One region of the Ellagibacter sp. genome, then DNA from elsewhere that is predicted to be linked to it. Evidence: predicted binding sites of a transcription regulator. Region 1 holds the regulator's gene; each other region holds the start of a gene.
What was found. Region 1 encodes LexA, which represses DNA repair genes until DNA is damaged. Its sites were predicted from a motif close to CNAACANNTGTTNG; they were not measured.
Positions count from the first base shown of each region.

Region 2: a site for LexA is predicted at 3,887-3,900, ahead of ruvC (crossover junction endodeoxyribonuclease RuvC). Genes of this name have one in related genera too.
Region 3: a site for LexA is predicted at 2,658-2,671, ahead of ACMRQN_RS03755 (putative DNA modification/repair radical SAM protein). Genes of this name have one in related genera too.

Region 1 is NZ_DBFSAP010000036.1:34,065-40,227, forward strand. It holds gene nadA (quinolinate synthase NadA) at 1-638, opposite strand, end outside; gene ACMRQN_RS04620 (hypothetical protein) at 869-1,258, opposite strand; gene dut (dUTP diphosphatase) at 1,377-1,826, opposite strand; gene nrdR (transcriptional regulator NrdR) at 1,830-2,276, opposite strand; gene ACMRQN_RS04635 (hypothetical protein) at 2,394-2,732, opposite strand; gene lexA (transcriptional repressor LexA) at 2,848-3,498, shown strand; gene hflX (GTPase HflX) at 3,458-4,798, opposite strand; gene dapF (diaminopimelate epimerase) at 4,801-5,718, opposite strand; gene miaA (tRNA (adenosine(37)-N6)-dimethylallyltransferase MiaA) at 5,744-6,163, opposite strand, start outside.
Region 2 is NZ_DBFSAP010000041.1:20,899-27,061, reverse strand. It holds gene moaA (GTP 3',8-cyclase MoaA) at 250-1,251, shown strand; gene moaC (cyclic pyranopterin monophosphate synthase MoaC) at 1,357-1,869, shown strand; gene ACMRQN_RS05830 (low molecular weight protein-tyrosine-phosphatase) at 2,208-2,681, shown strand; gene ACMRQN_RS05825 (YebC/PmpR family DNA-binding transcriptional regulator) at 2,886-3,689, shown strand; gene ruvC (crossover junction endodeoxyribonuclease RuvC) at 3,904-4,422, shown strand; gene ruvA (Holliday junction branch migration protein RuvA) at 4,432-5,028, shown strand; gene ruvB (Holliday junction branch migration DNA helicase RuvB) at 5,043-6,122, shown strand; gene ACMRQN_RS05805 (hypothetical protein) at 6,162-6,163, shown strand, end outside.
Region 3 is NZ_DBFSAP010000024.1:48,320-54,482, reverse strand. It holds gene ACMRQN_RS03765 (radical SAM protein) at 1-200, shown strand, start outside; gene ACMRQN_RS03760 (TIGR03915 family putative DNA repair protein) at 122-994, opposite strand; gene ACMRQN_RS03755 (putative DNA modification/repair radical SAM protein) at 991-2,640, opposite strand; gene ACMRQN_RS03750 (universal stress protein) at 2,852-3,313, shown strand; tRNA gene ACMRQN_RS03745 (tRNA-Thr) at 3,374-3,448, opposite strand; gene ACMRQN_RS03740 (hypothetical protein) at 3,860-4,390, shown strand; gene pyrE (orotate phosphoribosyltransferase) at 4,491-5,171, opposite strand; gene ACMRQN_RS03730 (aminotransferase class V-fold PLP-dependent enzyme) at 5,301-6,163, shown strand, end outside.

The DNA of each region.
Region 1 (6,163 bases):
ATTACCTGCTTTCGGCTGATGGTCATGTGTCGTGGGCAGTAGCCCTTATTCAGAATGACATGCTTATCGGGAATCTGCTCGGCAACGTAGCGACCTAAGTTCATGTCGGGAATGAACAGGAGGTTGCGCTGTGGCAAGGAGCTGCAGATTTTCACGGCGTTCGAAGAGGTGACGCATACGTCCGACCACGTTTTCGCTTCGGCGGTGGAGTTCACGTAGCATACGACGGCGAGGTCGCCGGCGTACTTCGCGCGGATAGAGTCGATGTCGGCCTTGCGGATCATGTGCGCCATCGGGCAGTCCGCAGCAGGTTCGGGCAGGAGCACCGTTTTCTTAGGGTTCAGCAGTTTCGCCGATTCTCCCATGAATTCCACGCCACAGAGTACGATGGTCTGCTGAGGAAGGTCAACGGCAAGCTTTGCCAGCGCGAAGCTGTCTCCAACGTAGTCGGCAATATCCTGCACCTCGGGTGGCACATAGTAATGAGCCAGGATGACAGCGTCTTGGCTTGTTTTAAGCCGCTTTATTTCGGCCGACAATGCTTCGATGTTGACAGCTGCGTCGTGTTCCGCTGATGCCAGAGCATCTGAGGCGTGCGTTGTGTTTGGCCTGGAATCGCGATTGCCTAGTTCGTTCATGCTCGCTCCATGTTTCGTATCGTTGCTCACGGATTGAGTATGACGTAGCACTTTACAGATGACTTGTCATCTGTAAAGTGCACACCTTATCTTCATTTGTTTAAGATTACATAACGCCTATTATCAATCATTTATATCTAGTATAAGAGCGGATGCATGGTGAATTAGCGAACCCTTGAATGGGCTTTTGATTGAAGCGTGGTTTGGCTAGCCGAAACGCTGTCGTTTCTCTAGCCCCAGGTGGACGTAGCTGTTCCTGCGGTGTTTACCGCACCGCCTCCGAAAAGTGTCGTCAGGTTACCGGTCTGTGAGGCTTCGAGCACGGCTGGCATCACGAGCGCCAGCGAAATGACATTAAGGACAAGCGCTATCGTGCAGATAATCAGTGCAATGGCGCCTGGTTTTGCCGCTTGCATGACCTTTTGTGAAAATGCTTGGTCTTGCGGTTGTTTTTTCAGCATGGTGTTGATTCTCGAACGAGCTATCAACGAGCATATAAGTCCTGCCGTACTCAGCAAGACTCCGCCGATGATGAGCGAGACAGGTCCAGCGATGTTGGCGAACGTAATCAGTTTCCTCGTTGAGGCGAGTTTTTGCTCTATTTCTTCGCTATTCCGCACTGCTATCCTTCGTCTCGTAAATTATCAAGTTGTTGACCTGGGGTTTCATATATGAAGCTCTGAGAGCCGTTCTAAGATACGATCTTGGTTTCTTTGGGCAACTATGCCGTGGAAATCGTTAGCTTTGAACGCCGCTGCTTCCGAATCCGAAGTCGCCGCGCCCGGTTTCGTCCAATGAGTCTCTGCATTCGAAGTTTGCGTTCTCTACCTTCATGATAACGAGCTGAGCAATGCGGTCGCCTTTTTGCGCTTGGAAGGTATCTTTTGGGTCAAGATTGATCAGGGTGACCTTCAGCTCGCCTCGGTAGTCGCTGTCGATAAGTCCCGGCGTGTTGACGATAGATATTCCGTGCTTCACAGCAAGGCCGCTCCTCGGCATAACAAAGCCTGCATAGCCTCTTGGCAGTGCGATTGCGACTCCTGTTGGAACAAGCTTTCGTTCGAAGGGCTTGAGCGAAAAATCTTCGGCTGAGCGCAGGTCTACGCCTGCGTCGCCCTCGTATGCGTAACGGGGAACCTCCAAGGTTTCATCAAGCCGTTTTATAGGAACGAGTAACTGTTCTGGCATGATTTATCGCAACTCCTCAAGTGCTTCAGCGAATTCTTCAATGTTTTGAAAGTCTTTGTATACGCTCGCGAACCTGACATAGGCGACATCGTCGAGCTTTGCAAGGCGCTTCAGCGCCATATCGCCAAGTTCTTTCGATCTTATTTCGGTGCGTGAGGTATTGCGAAGCTCTGTTTCGATGCTGTCGATCAAGTCGTCGACCTGCTCTTTCGAAATCGGCCGCTTGGCGCATGCGATAAGCAGGCCCCTGAACAGCTTGTTGCGATCGTAAGCTTCGGACGAACCATCGACTTTAACGATGACAAGCGGGTTATCGCCTAAGCGCTCGTATGTGGTGAATCGGCGTTGGCATTTCAGGCACTCTCGGCGCCTTCTAATCGATGTTCCGTCTTCGGATGGGCGTGAGTCTACGACTTTTGATTCAAGGTAGCCGCAGGAGGGACAACGCATGCGCATGCTCCTTTAAACTTTACTTCTGTTAAAGGTATCATACCGTATGGATTGTCCCTTACGGCTTTGATCAGGATGTCCGCACAATTGAAGATGCGGATACCACCAAAAGGTTTCTTACAGGAAAAACAGGATAAACGAAGCGATTGTCATTGCGACGCCGCATGCGATTACGTGTGATGGCTTCATATCGCTGTGGGAGATGCCGCGCAAGGTTCCTTCTTTGAGGCTTCGCACCATCTTGCGATCATCGAGTGGCGTGGTGAAGAGCGCTTTGAGTTGGGAGAAGTCTGAAGGCTGTGCCGCCGTGCTGTTCTGTTCGAAAGACTCCCAATCGAACTCGTTTTGCGCAATAGCTGGGAACTCGATGATGGTCGCAGATTGCGATTGCTCTGCTGAACTGGGCTTCAGCGCGGCTGATCCGTGTACGGGGTACCTCATTTCGAAATTTCCCATCTTTGTGCCTCCTTGCCCTTGCGTAGAACCTTTGTTCGCGTTTATAATAAATCGAACAAAGGTTCACGTCAATAATTATTTCAAACATTTGTTCGATTTATTGAAAGGACGCACTATGGCCACCAAAGTGACGAAGCGTCAACAAGCTGTTCTCGATTGCATTGAGGATTGCATTCGGGAAAAGGGCTACGGGCCGACGGTTCGTGAGGTATGCCATGCTCTGGGGCTTTCCTCCCCTTCCACCGTCCATGTCCACCTGAAGGCTCTCGAAGAAAAGGGCCTTATCAAACGAGACCCTTTAAAATCTCGATCAATTTCGCTTACCTACCCTCTTGAGGGCTCATCGGTACAGGCGAGCTCCGTTCCAGATGTCGTTCAGCCGAGCTTTAGTAAAATCGTGAACGTGCCTCTTGTGGGCGATGTCGCTGCAGGCGTGCCAATTCTTGCTGAAGAGAATATTACCGACACGATTTCCCTTCCGACCGACATTGTCGGCGATGCCCCCTCGTTCCTCTTGTCCGTGCGCGGCGAATCAATGATCGAGGCAGGTATCAACGACGGCGATTATGTGGTCGTTAAGGAGCAGCCAGTTGCCAATAACGGCGATATCGTTGTCGCTATCATCGACGATGGGGCAACCGTGAAGCGCTTCTACAAGGAGAAAGACCATATCCGGCTTCAGCCGGAGAACTCCTCCATGGATCCGATTATCACCACGAATTGCTCTATCGCGGGCAAGGTAGTTGCGGTGTTCCGTCGTTTGTAAGGTAGGGCTGAAAGGCGTTGACATAGCTTCGGGGGACGAACATTGTGATGGCGGTCCCCTGCTCTTCGTGGGTTTCGCTCACGATATGGCAGCGCTCATGAGCCTTTGCAACAAGAGCCCCCTTTGCATAGGGAATGAGGACGCTCATATGCGTATCGGCAGCTGAAGCGGCTTGCGCGATTCGTTTGACGAGCTCCTCAATCCCCTCTCCTGTTGCAGCGGATATCGCAATCGACTGCGGGTAACGGGACTTGAGAGCGCTAATGTCTTCGTCGCTTAGCAGATCGCACTTGTTGAATACCTCGATTCGAGGGATCGATTGAGCGCCGATTTGCTCGAGCGTCTCGTCGACGGCATCGCGTTGGCCCTCTCGTTCGCTTGAGGAAGCATCAACTACGTGCAGAATCAAATGCGCTCCCGTGATTTCATCGAGTGTCGACTTGAATGCCTCAATCAAGGTCGTCGGCAGTTTTTGAATGAACCCAACGGTGTCGGTGACGGTTATTTCACGCCCTTCGGGCAGCTCGAACTTCCTTGTCGTGGAGTCGAGGGTTGCAAAGAGCTTGTCATAGCTGAGGACATCGGCGTCGCAGAGGCGGTTGATCAAACTTGATTTACCTGCATTGGTGTATCCGGCCAGAGCAACGCGGAACATGCCGCTCGAATATCGTTCCTCGCGCTGCAGCGACCGAACGTCAGCTAAGTGAGCGAGCTCGCGCTTGATGGAGGTGATTCGCTTGCGTACCATCCTTCGGTCGACTTCGAGCTGGCTTTCGCCTTCGCCGAAGCGCGATCCGACACCGCCCCCCATGCGATTCGAGGCGAGATGCGCCCACATGCCGCGAAGGCGGGGGTAGAGATATTGGTTCTGTGCGAGGCGCACCTGCAACCTGCCCTCTTTCGAGGCGGCATGGAGCGCGAAGATGTCAAGGATGAGCGCCGTGCGATCGATGATCTTGACGCTCTTATCGACGGTCTTTTCGAGGTTAGATTGTTGCGACGGGATGAGCTCATCGTCGAATATGACCAGGTCCGCCGCATATGAGCGAGCAAGCTGGGCAATCTCTTCCGCTTTGCCTGTTCCGACGAACGTTCGAGGATTGGGTGATTCGAGCTTCTGCGTCGTCTTCGCGACGGTGTCAGCTCCCGCAGTGTCGGCGAGGCGCTCAAGTTCGGCGAGCGAAGAGTCGAGGGACCACTTCTGGTTCGGACGATCAACCCCGACGAGGATTGCTCGTTCCCGCTGTTCCTCAAACGTCGTTTGCGCTCCCTTGGTGAGCACCGTGGCGAACTGCTCCATGCTTACAGGACTACCGTTCCCTCGAACGCCTCGGCGGCAGGTCCCGTCATCATGACATGGTCGTCCTCGGCCCAAAGGATGTGGAGCACGCCACCGCGGAGGATGAGGTCGTTTTCGCGTCCGGTGCGTTCGGTCAACGCAGCAGCGACGCAGGTTGCGCATGCGCCCGTGCCGCACGCAAGAGTCTCGCCGCAGCCGCGCTCGTACACGCGCATCTCGATTCCCGCCTCTCCGATGTGGGCAAACTCGATATTGGCCTTCTCGGGGAATACGGGGTTCGACTCGTAGAATGCCCCGATTTTCTCAAGGTCGAGCGTCGCAAGTGACCTTTCCTCAGAAGTGAACAGGTCTTTCGGCAGTGCGTTGAAGTCGTTGATGAAGGTGATCGCATGAGGGTTGCCCATTGAGACGCAGGTGAAAGCGAACGGCCCCCAGGGCGAGTCGATTTCGATTTCGCGAGCATAGGCCGCGCCCGCCGGAGACGTTGCGTTCGCCTTGGCGTTAACGGGAACCTCGCTCGGCTCGAGGATCGGATGGCCCATATCGACCGTTGCTTGGGTCATCCGATCCTCATCGTCGACAGTGAAGCTGATCGGCTTCGGTCCTGCGAGCGTATCAGCGACAAACGAGCCGTCGCTCGCCTGCACGTATCCACGGTCGACGAGGAACTTCGCGAAGCAGCGCACGCCATTGCCGCACATTTGGGCAAGCGTTCCGTCTGAGTTGATGTAGTGCATATAGGCGGCGCACTCTGGTCTCTCGGAGGGGCGCACAAGAATGACGCCATCGGCGCCGATGCCGAAATGACGATCGCAAAGCCAGGAAACCTGGGACGTGGTCAGCTCGATCTCGTTAGAAAGATCGTCCACGAAGACAAAGTCGTTGCCAGCTCCGTTAAGTTTGGTGAATGAAAGCTCCATAGGTGCATGTCCTCTTTCTGTTGGCTTAGGCGCCCATTGTATCAAGTGAGTGTTGCGCTTGTGTTGCGATTGCTTCAGCGTTTCCGGAATCCGCGTCAATCCATGCAATTCGCGTATCTTTGCGAAACCATGTACGCTGTCGTTTTGCGTATCGTCGTGTTGCGGTCTTGATCTGCTCGATGGCCTCGTCAAGCGAGATATCCCCATCGAGGGCAGATACGATTTCCTTGTATCCGATAGCCTGAGGTGCGGTGATACCCTGGCGAAAGCCTTTGTCGAGCAATCGTTCAACCTCGCAGACGAGACCACATTCGATCATGTTGTCTACACGCCGTTCGATTCGCTTGTTGAGTATTTCTGGATCAACGGCGAGTCCGATAAACTTGGCAGGAACAGCTTGAGGAATCGATGCGAGATTCTCCTTTTGGATCGCATACGTTGTGCC
Region 2 (6,163 bases), on a different contig from region 1:
TGCGGGGTTGCCCCTGGTCGCGGCGGCGTACCCCGTGCTCAAACAGTCCTCGCTGCGCTGCGGAACTGCGCGCGGGGCACGCCGCCACGCCCAGGGGCCCGCGGTTGGGGGCGCACGTTCGGGCAAGTGCTGCTGCGTGACAAGAACCCTCGAATCGTCTTATATGGTAGCGCCCCGACAACAGTTGTGCGGCGTCTTGCCTTCTTGGAGTATACTAGGCAACTGCGAATGAACTTCAAGGAGGGGAATATGAAGGACGGCCATGGCCGCGTAATCGATTACCTGCGTATATCGCTGACGGATCGCTGCAATTTCCGCTGCGTGTACTGCATGCCCGAAGAGGGAGTGCAGCAGCTCTCTCATTTCGATATCCTGCGAATCGAAGAGGTTGAGCAGGCGGTTCGTATCGCGACGACGATCGGCATTAAAAGTGTGCGCCTGACAGGCGGCGAACCGACGGTGCGCAAGGGTCTCGTCGACCTGGTGCGCAATATCGCCGCGATGCCCGAGATTGAAAATGTCTCGATGACCACGAACGGCGTGCTCTTGCCGCGCATGGCGGCCGATTTGAAGGCGGCGGGGCTTTCACGCGTGAACCTCTCGCTCGACACGCTCGACGCTGAGAAGTTCCACAAGATCACGCGTTGCGGATCGCTCGACGACGCGCTTCGCGGCATCGATGCGGCGCTCGAGTCGGGATTCAACCCCGTGAAAATCAATGCGGTCGCGCTCCGCTCGCTTGCGGACGGCTTCCTCGATTTCGCCAAGCTCTCGATCGACCGCCCGCTACACGTGCGTTTCATCGAGCACATGCCCATCGGCGATGTCTCTGAGGTCGACGGCATCAGCTGGGGCAAGGACGGTGTCATCTCCTGCGAGGAAGTGTTCAACATCATCAACGAGGGCGCCCGTGAACAGGGCATAGGCGAGCTCGTTCCGGCGGGGGAGGACAAGCCGATCGGCTGGGGTCCCGCAGAGTACTATCATTTCCCCGGCGCCGCGGGCACGGTGGGCTTCATCAGCCCGCTGTCGCGCCACTTCTGCAGCAAGTGCAACCGCCTGCGCCTGACGGCCGATGGCAAGCTGCGCCCGTGTTTGTTCTCCGATGAGGAATACGACCTGCGAACCGCGTTGCGCGAAGGCACCGAGGAAGACCAGCGCGCCGTGTTTCTGCAGGCCCTTGGTGCGAAGCCCGACGAGCACCATGACAAGGTGGGAACCGAGCGCGGCATGAGCCAAATCGGCGGCTAGGTTTTCCGAAGGCTGCGCGGCACTTCGGCGCCGTACGGCTTTCGCCAGCTTGCCATATCGTTTAGAATCACGGGCGTAACGGACGCTTTTCGAAAGGAATTCACCATGAGTGGCGATACTCATTTGACGCACATCGACGAGAAGGGCGACGTCCGCATGGTCGACGTGTCCCAGAAACCGGACACCGAGCGCGTTGCGGTCGCAGAGGGGTTCATCTCCATGCATCCCGAGACGCTTGCGCTTATCGTGGAAGGCAAGGCTGCGAAGGGCGACGTCTTGGCGTGTGCGCGCGTGGCGGGCGTGATGGCGGCAAAGCAGACGAGCACGCTCATTCCGATGTGCCATCCGCTGAACATCACAAAAGCCAAGGTGGAATGCACGCCGGTGCTCGAGGGCGAGCGCGAAGACGGCCGCGTGGGCATTCATGTCACCACGACGACGGGCGTTACCGGCAAGACTGGCATCGAGATGGAGGCCCTCACGGCGGCGAGCGTCGCGTGCCTCACCGTGTACGACATGTGCAAGGCGGTCGACCGCGGGATGGAAATCTCCGAGATTCGCCTGCTCAAGAAGGACGGCGGCAAGACGGGCCTGTGGCTTCGCGGGGAATCCGAATAGCCGGGGCGCACGCGGCGCCGACCGCTTAACTGAGTTGTTGACTGACGGGCCCGTCCGCGCCTTTCCGCGTGGTTCGAGCCCGTGTTTTTCGTCTGCGGGCGCTTGTCCGCCGATACGGACCTCGCGTCGTGGGGCCCACGCCTTTCTGCGAGCGTTCTCTGACTGATGCGTTTTGCTTTTCGAGTTGGCACCTTCCCGTGCGCGGGCGCTGCTTGCCTCTCTTCTTTTGCGTTCGGCTCGTTAACCTTTCTGCAACGGAAGACCCTTATGATTAAACGTTGCTGGCCCAGCCGTGTTGGCTTTGGTTGGCATCTCGAAGAATTGGCGGAAGGGGGCTCGTGCATAGCATCCTATTTATATGCCACGGCAATATCTGCAGGTCAACCATGGCACAATTTGTCGTGGAAGACATGGTGCGCAAAGCTCGTCTTGGAGGCAAGTTCTCGATTGACTCCGCGGCGACGAGTACCGAAGAAATTGGCGAGCTGCCTCATCCGGGCACGCTGAAAAAGCTTCGCGAACAGGGCATTTCCACGCATGCCCATCATGCGCGGCAGGTGCGGGCAAACGAATACGGCGAGTGGGACCTTTTCGTCTACATGGACAGGGAGAACCTGCACGGCCTCGAGTCTATCTTCGGCGGCGACCCGCAGAAGAAGTTCGTGCGTCTGCTCGACTTTCTTCCCGACGACAACCCCCGCCACGGTAAGGACGTGGCCGATCCGTGGTACACCGGCAATTTCGACGCGACCTATCGCGACATCGTCGCTGGGTGTCGCAGTTTGCTCTCGAAGTTGGAAGGCGAGCACTAGAAGCTGCGCCAGGAACGCAAGCATGCCGTCGTGATGCCTAGGCGGGCTTTGAGGTCCTTCTTGTTTCGGGTGGGTGATCGCCGTTGCGCCGGCAACAATTTTCTCTTCTGCAAATTGCGTGCGGGTGGGGCGTGGGGTATTTGTGTAGCTTGCCCTCTGTGCTAAACTATGCGGCTGGTATTTGCATTATCGGAAGGGACGTATATGTCAGGTCACTCAAAATGGGCTACAACGAAGCACCGCAAGGCTGCTCAGGACGCTAAGCGCTCTGCTTTGTTCTCCAAGCTTTCCCGTAACATCACTGTTGCTGCGAAGGAAGGTGGCGACCCGAACCCCGAGAACAACGCGTCGCTCGCCGCTGCTATCGAAAAGGCGAAGGGCTACTCCCTGCCGAAGGACAAGATCAAGACCGCTATCGACAAGGCTTTCGGTTCCGGCAAGGACGCCGCGAACTACGAAACCGTTCAGTATGAAGGCTACGGCCCGGCTGGCGTCGCTATCTTTTGCGAGGCTCTGACCGACAACCGCAACCGCACCGCGGCCGACGTGCGCAGCGCGTTCACCCATGCGGGCGGCTCGCTCGGTACTTCCGGTTCCGTGTCGTTCCAGTTCGAGCGCAAGGGCCAGATCATGGTCGCCAAGGAAATTGAGACCGGCGACAAGAAGAACCCCATCGGCCCGAACGGTGCTGCCGCTGACGAGGACGAGTTCATGATGGCTGTCGCCGAGGCCGGCGGAGACGACTACGAGGATGCCGACGAGGAGTGGATCGTCTACACCTCGCCGTCCGACCTCATGTCCGTGAAGAAGGCTATTGAGGAGCAGGGTGTTCAGGTGAAGGGCGCCGAGCTCACCATGATTCCGTCCACGCCGACCGAGGTGTCCGTGGCGGACGCCAAGAAGGTCATGCGCCTCATCGATCGCCTCGAAGAGCTGGAGGACCTCCAGAACGTCTATCACACGATGGACATCACCGACGAGATCGCCGAGGCTTTGGAAGAAGAATAGTCCTGTGGACTATTCTTTCCCCATCTAGGCGCCCGAGCGGGCGCGCCCTGCTCGCGCGAAGCGTCGAGCGAGGTGGGGAAGCTTTCCAGCTTTGGGAATGGATTTGCAAGGCGGCTCCGAAAGGGGCCGCCTTTTGCGTTTCTTGCGAAGGAAAACGCGAAAGAATGTTCGCATCTCGGATCGGTATGCTACAATACCGAACAAACGTTTGGGAATGCAAGGGAGCACAGTGGTAACGCGCGAGCGCATCATACTCGGGATTGACCCAGGCCTGGCGAACACGGGCTGGGGAATCGTGTCGCAGCGCGGCGCCAAGCTCTCGTGCATCGCATACGGTTGCGTATCGTCGCCCGCGCAGGTCGAGCTCTCCTTGCGCCTTCGCAAGATCCACGAGCAGATCGGCGCGGTGATCGATCGCTTCAAACCCACGTGCGTGGGAATCGAAACGGTGTGGTTCGGGCAGAACATCACTGCGGCGTTCGCAACGGGTCAGGCGCGCGGTGCGGCGCTCGTCGCCTGCGCGGAGGAAAACCTCAGCGTGGGGGAATTCACGCCTCGCCAGATCAAGCTAGCGGTAGTAGGCACGGGCACTGCCGACAAGGAACAGGTGCAATACATGGTAAGCCAGCTGCTCTCGCTCGACTCGGTGCCAAGCCCCGACCACGCTGCCGATGCGTTGGCCGCCGCCATCTGCTACACCACTCACGAAGGCTTCGGCGGACTTGCGAAGTAAGGAGCAAGCATGATCGCGTTTCTCAAGGGAAAGCTCGCCGGCAAAACGCCGCAAGTCGCCTATATCGATGTGAACGGTGTGGGCTACGCCGTCTTCATGTCGGCAACGGCGCTCTCTAGGCTGCCAGAATCCGGCACCACCGTCACAGTGCTCACGTATCTGCAGGTGAGCGATGCGGGCATTGCGCTTTACGGGTTCCTCTCAGAAGAGGAGAAGGCCACTTTCGAGCGCCTGATAGGCGTGACTGGCGTCGGGCCGAAGGTCGCGCTGGCGGCGCTTTCCACATTTTCCCCGCGCGCGCTGGCGGACGCTGTCGCCGCGCAGGATGTCGCCCTCGTGCAGAAGATCCCCGGCGTGGGCAAGAAGAGCGCATCGCGCATCATCCTCGAGCTGAAAGGCTCCTTCGATGCGAGCTTTGAAAGCCTGCTCTCCGAACCTTCCGCGCAAACGATTCTCGACGACAGGCTGAAGGGCGCAACCGAAGCGCTTCTCTCCATGGGATTCACCTCGCAGGAGGCAGAATTGGCGTTGAAGGGGGCTCCCGAGGGTGCGACCGAGGCAGCGCTGTTACAATATGCCCTTAAGCGACTGGGTACGGCTCATTAGATGAAAAGGACGCAATGGCGGACGGTGTTCAAATAGAGGGAATGGTCTTCGAGGCGGCAACTGCGGTGCAGGGTGGAGCGTCCCCGTCTGCAAGCGATCGCGCGGTGGCGCCCAACTTGCAAGAGGACGACCTCGCGCTCGACCGCAGCCTGCGCCCGAAGAAGCTTTGCGACTACTTGGGGCAAACCAAGGTGAAAGAGTCGCTCGCTATCCTTATCGAGGCGGCGCAGCAACGCAAGGAATGCGCCGACCACATCTTGTTCTCCGGGCCTCCGGGGCTTGGCAAGACCACGCTTGCCACGGTGGTCGCCAACGAGCTCGGTGCGAACATCCGCACGACGAGCGGCCCGGCTATCGAGCGAACGGGCGATTTGGCTGCGATTCTCACGAACCTCGAAGAGGGCGACGTCCTCTTCATCGACGAGATTCACCGCCTGAACCGCATGGTCGAGGAAGTGCTCTATCCCGCACTCGAGGATTTCGCGCTCGATATCGTGGTGGGGAAGGGGCCGGCCGCGCGATCGATTCGCCTCGATCTGCCCCACTTCACGCTCATCGGTGCGACGACGCGAACGGGCCTGCTCACAGGTCCTTTGCGCGACCGCTTTGGCATTGCATTCCGCCTGCAGTATTACACGCCCGAGGAGCTCGCAGCAATCGTTGCGCGCTCTGCCGCCATTCTGGACGTTCCCATTTCCGAAGATGGCGCGCTCGAGATCGCCCGCCGCAGCCGCGGAACTCCGCGTTTGGCGAACCGCATGCTCAAGCGCGTGCGCGACTGGGCGCAGGTGAGGGGCGACGGCGTTATCGACGAGGATGTCGCGGCACAGGCGCTCAGCTTCTTCGAGGTGGATAGCTTGGGGCTCGACGCGGTTGACAATCGTATCCTAGAGCTGCTTGCCGTGCAGTTCGGCGGGCGCCCCGTGGGCCTCACCACGCTTGCGTCGGCGCTCTCGGAAGACGCTGACACCATCGAAGACGTGTACGAGCCCTATCTCATGCAGCAAGGGCTTATCGTGCGCACGCCGAAGGGCCGTCAGGCGACCGAGCGCGCTTACGAGCATCTGGGAATCGTGCCGCCGAAGGCCGACTGACGAAGGACCGACTGTAACCTACCGCGAACGGGGAGTGCCAT
Region 3 (6,163 bases), on a different contig from region 1:
CCAAGGCGGGCGACACCTGGGCTCGCCGCGAGCTTGAGCGCTGTCCCGAGCTCGCCCGACGCGTTCCCGATGAGGACTATGAGCGACTGCTTGATTTTGCTGACTCGCTCGGAATCGAGGATTACTTCTGGCAGGAGGGCGGTGCTGCCGAGGAGAGCTTTATCCCCGCCTTCGACCTCGAGGGCGTGTTGAGCGAGTAGGCTCCTGTTGATGTGTCGCCGCGCTCGTCCATTTCGGGCATATGCTTCCAGAATCGTTTCGGCATGAATTGCCGGCGGAGCTCGGGGTGGTAGCGCGCATCGACGGAGACGGCGTCGTAGAACCGCTTCCATGCTTGCTGCATCATCTGTTCGTCAGCTGCTTTTTCGGGGAGATTGACTTCGTCGGCTTGAACGAGCTGCCACCCCGATCCGTCGTAGATTCCCGCTATGCGGTGCGCTTCGTCGTAAATCATGAAGGGGACGTCATTGAAGCGCGCCGAGAACCAGCCCATAAGCAGCGGCACAACCGATGCCTTCGGGGAGCAGCGGGCGAACCATACGTTGCCCTCAAGGCGTTCGAAGCGAAGGAATTGCTGCAGGTAATGCCGCTCATTCATTATCGATCGGTCGAGTGCGACAAGCGGGGCGACGGCCGGGTGTGCGATTTCTCCGATCGCCGCTCGGCGCGCGTCAGCCCTCATAGCGTAGCGGATGAACCGATAGACGATGGTGCCCGCTTGTGCGTCGTCGGAGAGTGCGGCGTGCAGCACGGCGTTGAACCCCGCTTTCCCCGTTGTGCGCACCAGCCCGCGTTTGACACGCTCGGCGAGCTTGGCGTCGGACTCTATCGTGCGCACGCTTTGCCCAAGACGCGGTTGAAACGAAGATTCCCGTGCGATATCCTCAGGGTCCTCATGGTTCGCGTAGGCTTGGAACACCGCGGTGAGCAGCCCCTCAGGCGTTCCGTCGTAGACATAGGCGACGTGGGAGAGCGGCTCTTCTGCGGCGATCATGCGCAAACCTTTTGCTTGTCGATGGCATGCTGCCACCCGAACAGGCCGTCGGCTTGGCTGGCGAGGGTGCTTTTCTCAGGGAGGCTGCGAGGGCTTGAGCTTGATACACTTGTCTTCTGCGCGGTCGTACGGGTACCGCTTGCGCCTGCCTCATGCGAGGTTTCGAGGGCATCGCTTACACCCGTCTTTGCTGAGTACGCGGACGTGCCATGTGCGTTCGCCCCTCGTGATGCGTCGAGCGCGTTGTATTTGCGTGCAATCGCCCCTTGCGCGTCATGGAGCGCGCCGCGTTCGTGCGCTCCCTCGATTCGATTCCTATGTAGATCCTGTCCCTCAAGTGGGTCGAAGAGGCTCAGCTGCCCCTGGCATTGCTTCGCCGCGCGCCGTCCGTGCTTTCCTCCGTCGATAGGGGCGGCAAGCTGCGCGCGCAGGGCCCCTGGGGTGAAGGGCGTGTCTGCGCCTGCGTACCTTCCGTTGCAGGTGATGAAGAACCGCGCGCGTTTGTAGGCGATGCCGAGTTTTCGCAGCTCGGGCTCGTGCAGGCAACAGGTTCGCCGGGCTTTCACGATAAGGCGCGCCCCGCGTGGACCGATGCCAGGGACGCGCAGGAGCATTTCGAGCGGGGCCATGTTCACCTCTACGGGGAAGTGCTCCAGGTGGTTGACGGCCCAGTTCGCCTTCGGGTCGAGCTGCGGGTCGAGGTAAGGGTTGTCCTCGTCGATTATCTCGCTCACGTCGAACTTGTAGAAGCGCATAAGCCAATCGGCCTGGTAGAGGCGATGCTCGCGATCGAGCTCCACCGCCCCCGATGCGGGCAGGCGCTCATCGGAGGTTACCGGCAGGTAGGCGCTGAAGAACACGCGCTTGAGCGAGAGCGTGCGATAGAGCGCCGCCGATAAATTCAGGATTTGAAAGTCGTTCTCGGGTGTGGCGCCGATGATCATTTGCGTGCTTTGGCCTGCGGGGACGAAAGCCCGTTCGCGTTTCGCTGGTCGATTTTGCGAATAGTATGTCGTGTTCTTGCGCGCGAGGGCGCGTGTGTCGGCATCTTCTGCCATGGAGTCGCGAATCTGGCGCATCGGAGCTAGAAGCTGCTGCTTACGCTTTTGCGGACACAGTAGCGCAAGGCTTCTCTGGGAGGGGAGCTCCAGGTTCACGCTCATGCGGTCGGCCAGGCGTCCCAGCCGATTTATCAGCTCGGGCGAGGTGCCGGGCACGGCCTTCGCGTGGATGTACCCGCGAAACCCATATTCATCGCGCAGGATGCGCAGCGTTTCGATCAGAAGCTCGGTCGTGTAATCGGGGCTTTTCAGAACGCCCGAGCTTACGAACAGCCCCTCGATGTAGTTGCGCCGATAGAAGGAAATCGTCAGGTCGGCAAGCTCGCGCGGGGTGAACGCGACGCGAGTGGTGTCGTTGCTTGCGCGGTTCACGCAGTAGGCGCAGTCATAGACGCAGACGTTGGTCATGAGCACCTTCAGAAGCGAAATGCAGCGCCCATCGGGGGTGAAGCTGTGGCAGCATCCCGCGGCAAGGGCGTTTCCCAACTGCCCGCGCCGCGCCCCTCGGTCGACGCCGGAAGATGTACAGGCAACGTCGTACTTTGCGGCGTCAGCGAGGATTTCCAGCTTGTCGGCGATGTTCATGAGTACACCTGTTCGTTCGAATATTTGTTCGTATTTTAACAAGCTTCGAACCGATGCGCAATGCCTGCGCCTTTCTTTCCCGACGAGGGAGAAAATTCGTCATAATCCCTGTTCGCAGATAGTGAAGCGCGCTATTATTAACTCACAAGGCGATCGCTGCATCGCCGTCTTCTGGATTGCGTTTTACACGCACGATGGGGAAGGGGCAGCCATGCTCTATGACAATATCTTAGTTCCCTACGATGGTTCGGCGTCTGCCGATGCGGCGCTCGAGGAAGCGGCCCGCTACGCGAAAGAGGATCCGGGCTGCGCGCTTCACGTGCTGCAGATTTCGGACATCGAGCATCAGGTGATCGAGCGGCTCGACTCTTCATATGGCGCGGCGGTTCCCGTTGGCATGAGAGAGGCTTTCGAGGATGCCCAAAACGAGGCCCAAAGGAAGCTCGAGCGCGACGTCCGCCTCGCGACGCGCGGGCTTATGAACGAGATCCACGTCGAGGTGCAGATTGAGACGACGATCGGCGTGCAAATCGTCGCGTATGCGGCGGCGCACAACATCGACCTCATCATCATGGGATCGCGCGGCCTCGGCGGTTTGCGCGGCATCCTGGGCAGCGTGTCGAGCTTCGTGCTGAAAGAGGCGAAGGTTCCCGTTCTCGTGGTGAAAGACTAGCGAGCGAAAAAATCCCCCATCTGGAAAGGACGAACCACCAGATGGGGGATTGCTTTTACGTGGTGCCGGCGGCAGGAATCGAACCCGCAACCTACTGATTACAAATCAGTTGCTCTACCGTTGAGCCACGCCGGCATGTGATTTGCGCAAGCAAACATGATAAGTCAAAACGCGCCAACTGAAAAGAGGGAAATCCTGGAAGGAATCGGCGCGCAGCAAGGGGCGTGTCGGGGTGGCGTCGAGGCTGCCCTATATTCCGCCCAGGTCCCGATGACGAGAGCCATTACTCCAATGAGCTCTTTTCTGGCAGTGATGGTTTTGCGTGGGGATATGGCAAGATAAGAGATCCTGCGTGCAACATGCATGAGATAGGAACCGAAGAAAATGCTATCGAAATCTAGTGATAATCGAAATCGGGGGTTGCGGGGGCGTAGGAACCATGCGTCGCGTTTCCTCCTCGTCGTTCTGGTTGCATGTCTTTCCACGGTGGCTGTTTTTGCGCTGGCTGCTTGCTCCTTAAGCGACGGCGGCAACGCGTCTCCCCATGTGGATAACGGAAAGCTGCGCATTTATTACGAGGAACCTTACGCGGTTGTTCCCGAGGGCAGCTTCTACCACGAAAAAGGATTCGGCATGTTTCTCGAGGCGTATTGCTCGCTTTTCTCTTCAAGCGAAGTGAGCGGTCTTGACTCGACGTTTTTGGTGTCGGACGAGGAGGAAGATCATAACTTTCGGTCGCTCTCGATGTTTTCCGAGGTCGATGATGGCGATGTCTCCAGCCAAGATGTGAAAAGCGCCATTGATAACTTCACGCTTCCGCGTCCTGAGATGACCGATCCGGGATTTCGCCTCGTTGACGATATCGACAAAGGAAACGGTGGGTCTATTCTCATTTACGCCGCATATGAGAAGAAGTACAAGGACAAGGCCGGAGAGATACGCGCCGCAAGCTATTTTTGGAACGATCGGCTCATTGGCGTGGGCGTGACGTATCTCGGACCGGTTGAGGGAGAGGATCGCGCGCAGGAAGTCGCTCTCGCCGAGAACATGCTGAGAAACGCGGAAATCATCCATTAACGTGGTGCCGGGCGGGGGGGTGTCGCTTGGCTGGGTCGGGCGAGGAGGTGCGGCTTGGTGTGCCCCGGTGCCTTCTCGCCCGCTTAATCAAGTGGTTGCGCTATTCCTTCGCGCCCCATTCTTCGTAATATGCGTCGATAGCAGCTTTGATGTCGTCGTTGATGAGGACCTCACCCTGCACTTCGCGGTTGTAGAGGTACTCGGTCACTTCGGCCATGTTTACGATGCTCGCCGTGGGGAAGCCGTACTTCTCCGACACCTCGTCGCAGGCGCATTTCACGCCGCCCTTGCCGACCTCCATGCGATTGAGCGAGACCATAAGGCCTTTGACCTCGATATTCGCGGCGCCAGTGATGAGGGGGTAGGTCTCGTCGATCGACTTGCCCGACGTGGTGACGTCTTCCACCATGACAACGCGGTCGCCGTCTTCGAGCACGTGCCCGAGCAGGTTGCCGCCTTCGCCGTGGTCTTTCGCTTCCTTACGATTCGAGCAGTACTTCACCTCTTTGCCGTAGAGCTCGTGAAGCCCCATCGCCGTCACGACCGACAGGGGGATGCCCTTGTACGCGGGGCCGAACACGACGTCGAAGTCGAGCCCGAAGTTGTCGTGGATCGCGCGCGCGTAGGAGAGACCCAGGCGATGCAGCTGGTCGCCCGTCACATAGGCGCCTGCGTTCATGAAAAACGGGGACTTGCGGCCGCTTTTCAATGTGAACTCGCCGAACTTGAGCACATGGCTTTCGACCATGAACTCGATGAACTCCTGCTTGTACTGCTCCATGGGACGTCCTTTCCCTGTCGTGCGCGTGGCCGCGCGATTCGTTTTCGCGGTATGATTCCACTATACAAGAACTCGACGCCCGCGGTGGACACTGATCGCCTGCGGGCGGATTTCCCGAAAGGCGCTCACGTGATTTACCTCGACAATGCGGCGACGACGCTTAAGAAACCCGACGGTGTGGCTCGCACGGTGGCCGACGCGATCGGCTCGTTCGGCGGTCCGGGGCGCGGGTCGCACGCGGCGGCGTTCGCGGCGAGCATGGCCGTGTTCGAGGCGCGCTCTGCTGTGGCGGCGCTGCTCGGTGCGCCGGACGCTTCCCGTGTATCGTTTAGCATGAACGCTACGATGGCGCTCAATATCGCCCTTGCGGGTCTTTTGCCTGATGGGGGACGCGCTATTACCACGGCTGCGTCGCACAACTCGGTGCTGCGGCCGCTCTTCCGCGCTCGCGACATGCGCGGGGCCCAGGTGGAGGTTGCCCGCATTCTTCCTGATGGGTCGCTTGACTGGGAATCCTACGAGCGCGCGCTCGAGGGGGGCGCGAACCTGGTCGCCGCCACGCACGCGTCGAACGTGACGGGCGATGTGTACGACGTCGCGCGCATGGCTGCGATGGCGCACGACGCGGGCGCGCTGTTCGTTCTGGATGCGGCGCAGACAGCGGGCGCGATGCCGGTTGATATGGCCGCGCTTGGGGCGGACGTGCTTTGCTTCACCGGGCACAAAAGCCTCTACGGCCCGCAGGGGACAGGCGGCCTCATCGTTCGCGAGGGGCTTGAGGTGGAGCCGCTTCTCGAGGGCGGGTCGGGCGTGCACAGCTTCGACGAGCGCCAGCCGCTATTCATGCCAGAGGCGCTTGAGGCGGGGACGGAGAACGCGCACGGTCTGGCGGGGCTTGCCGTTGGCGTGGAATACGTGGCGCAGAAAACGCCGGCTGCGATCGCTGCCCAGGTGGCGGGGCTTGTCGAGCGCTTTGAGCGCGGGTTGGCGAG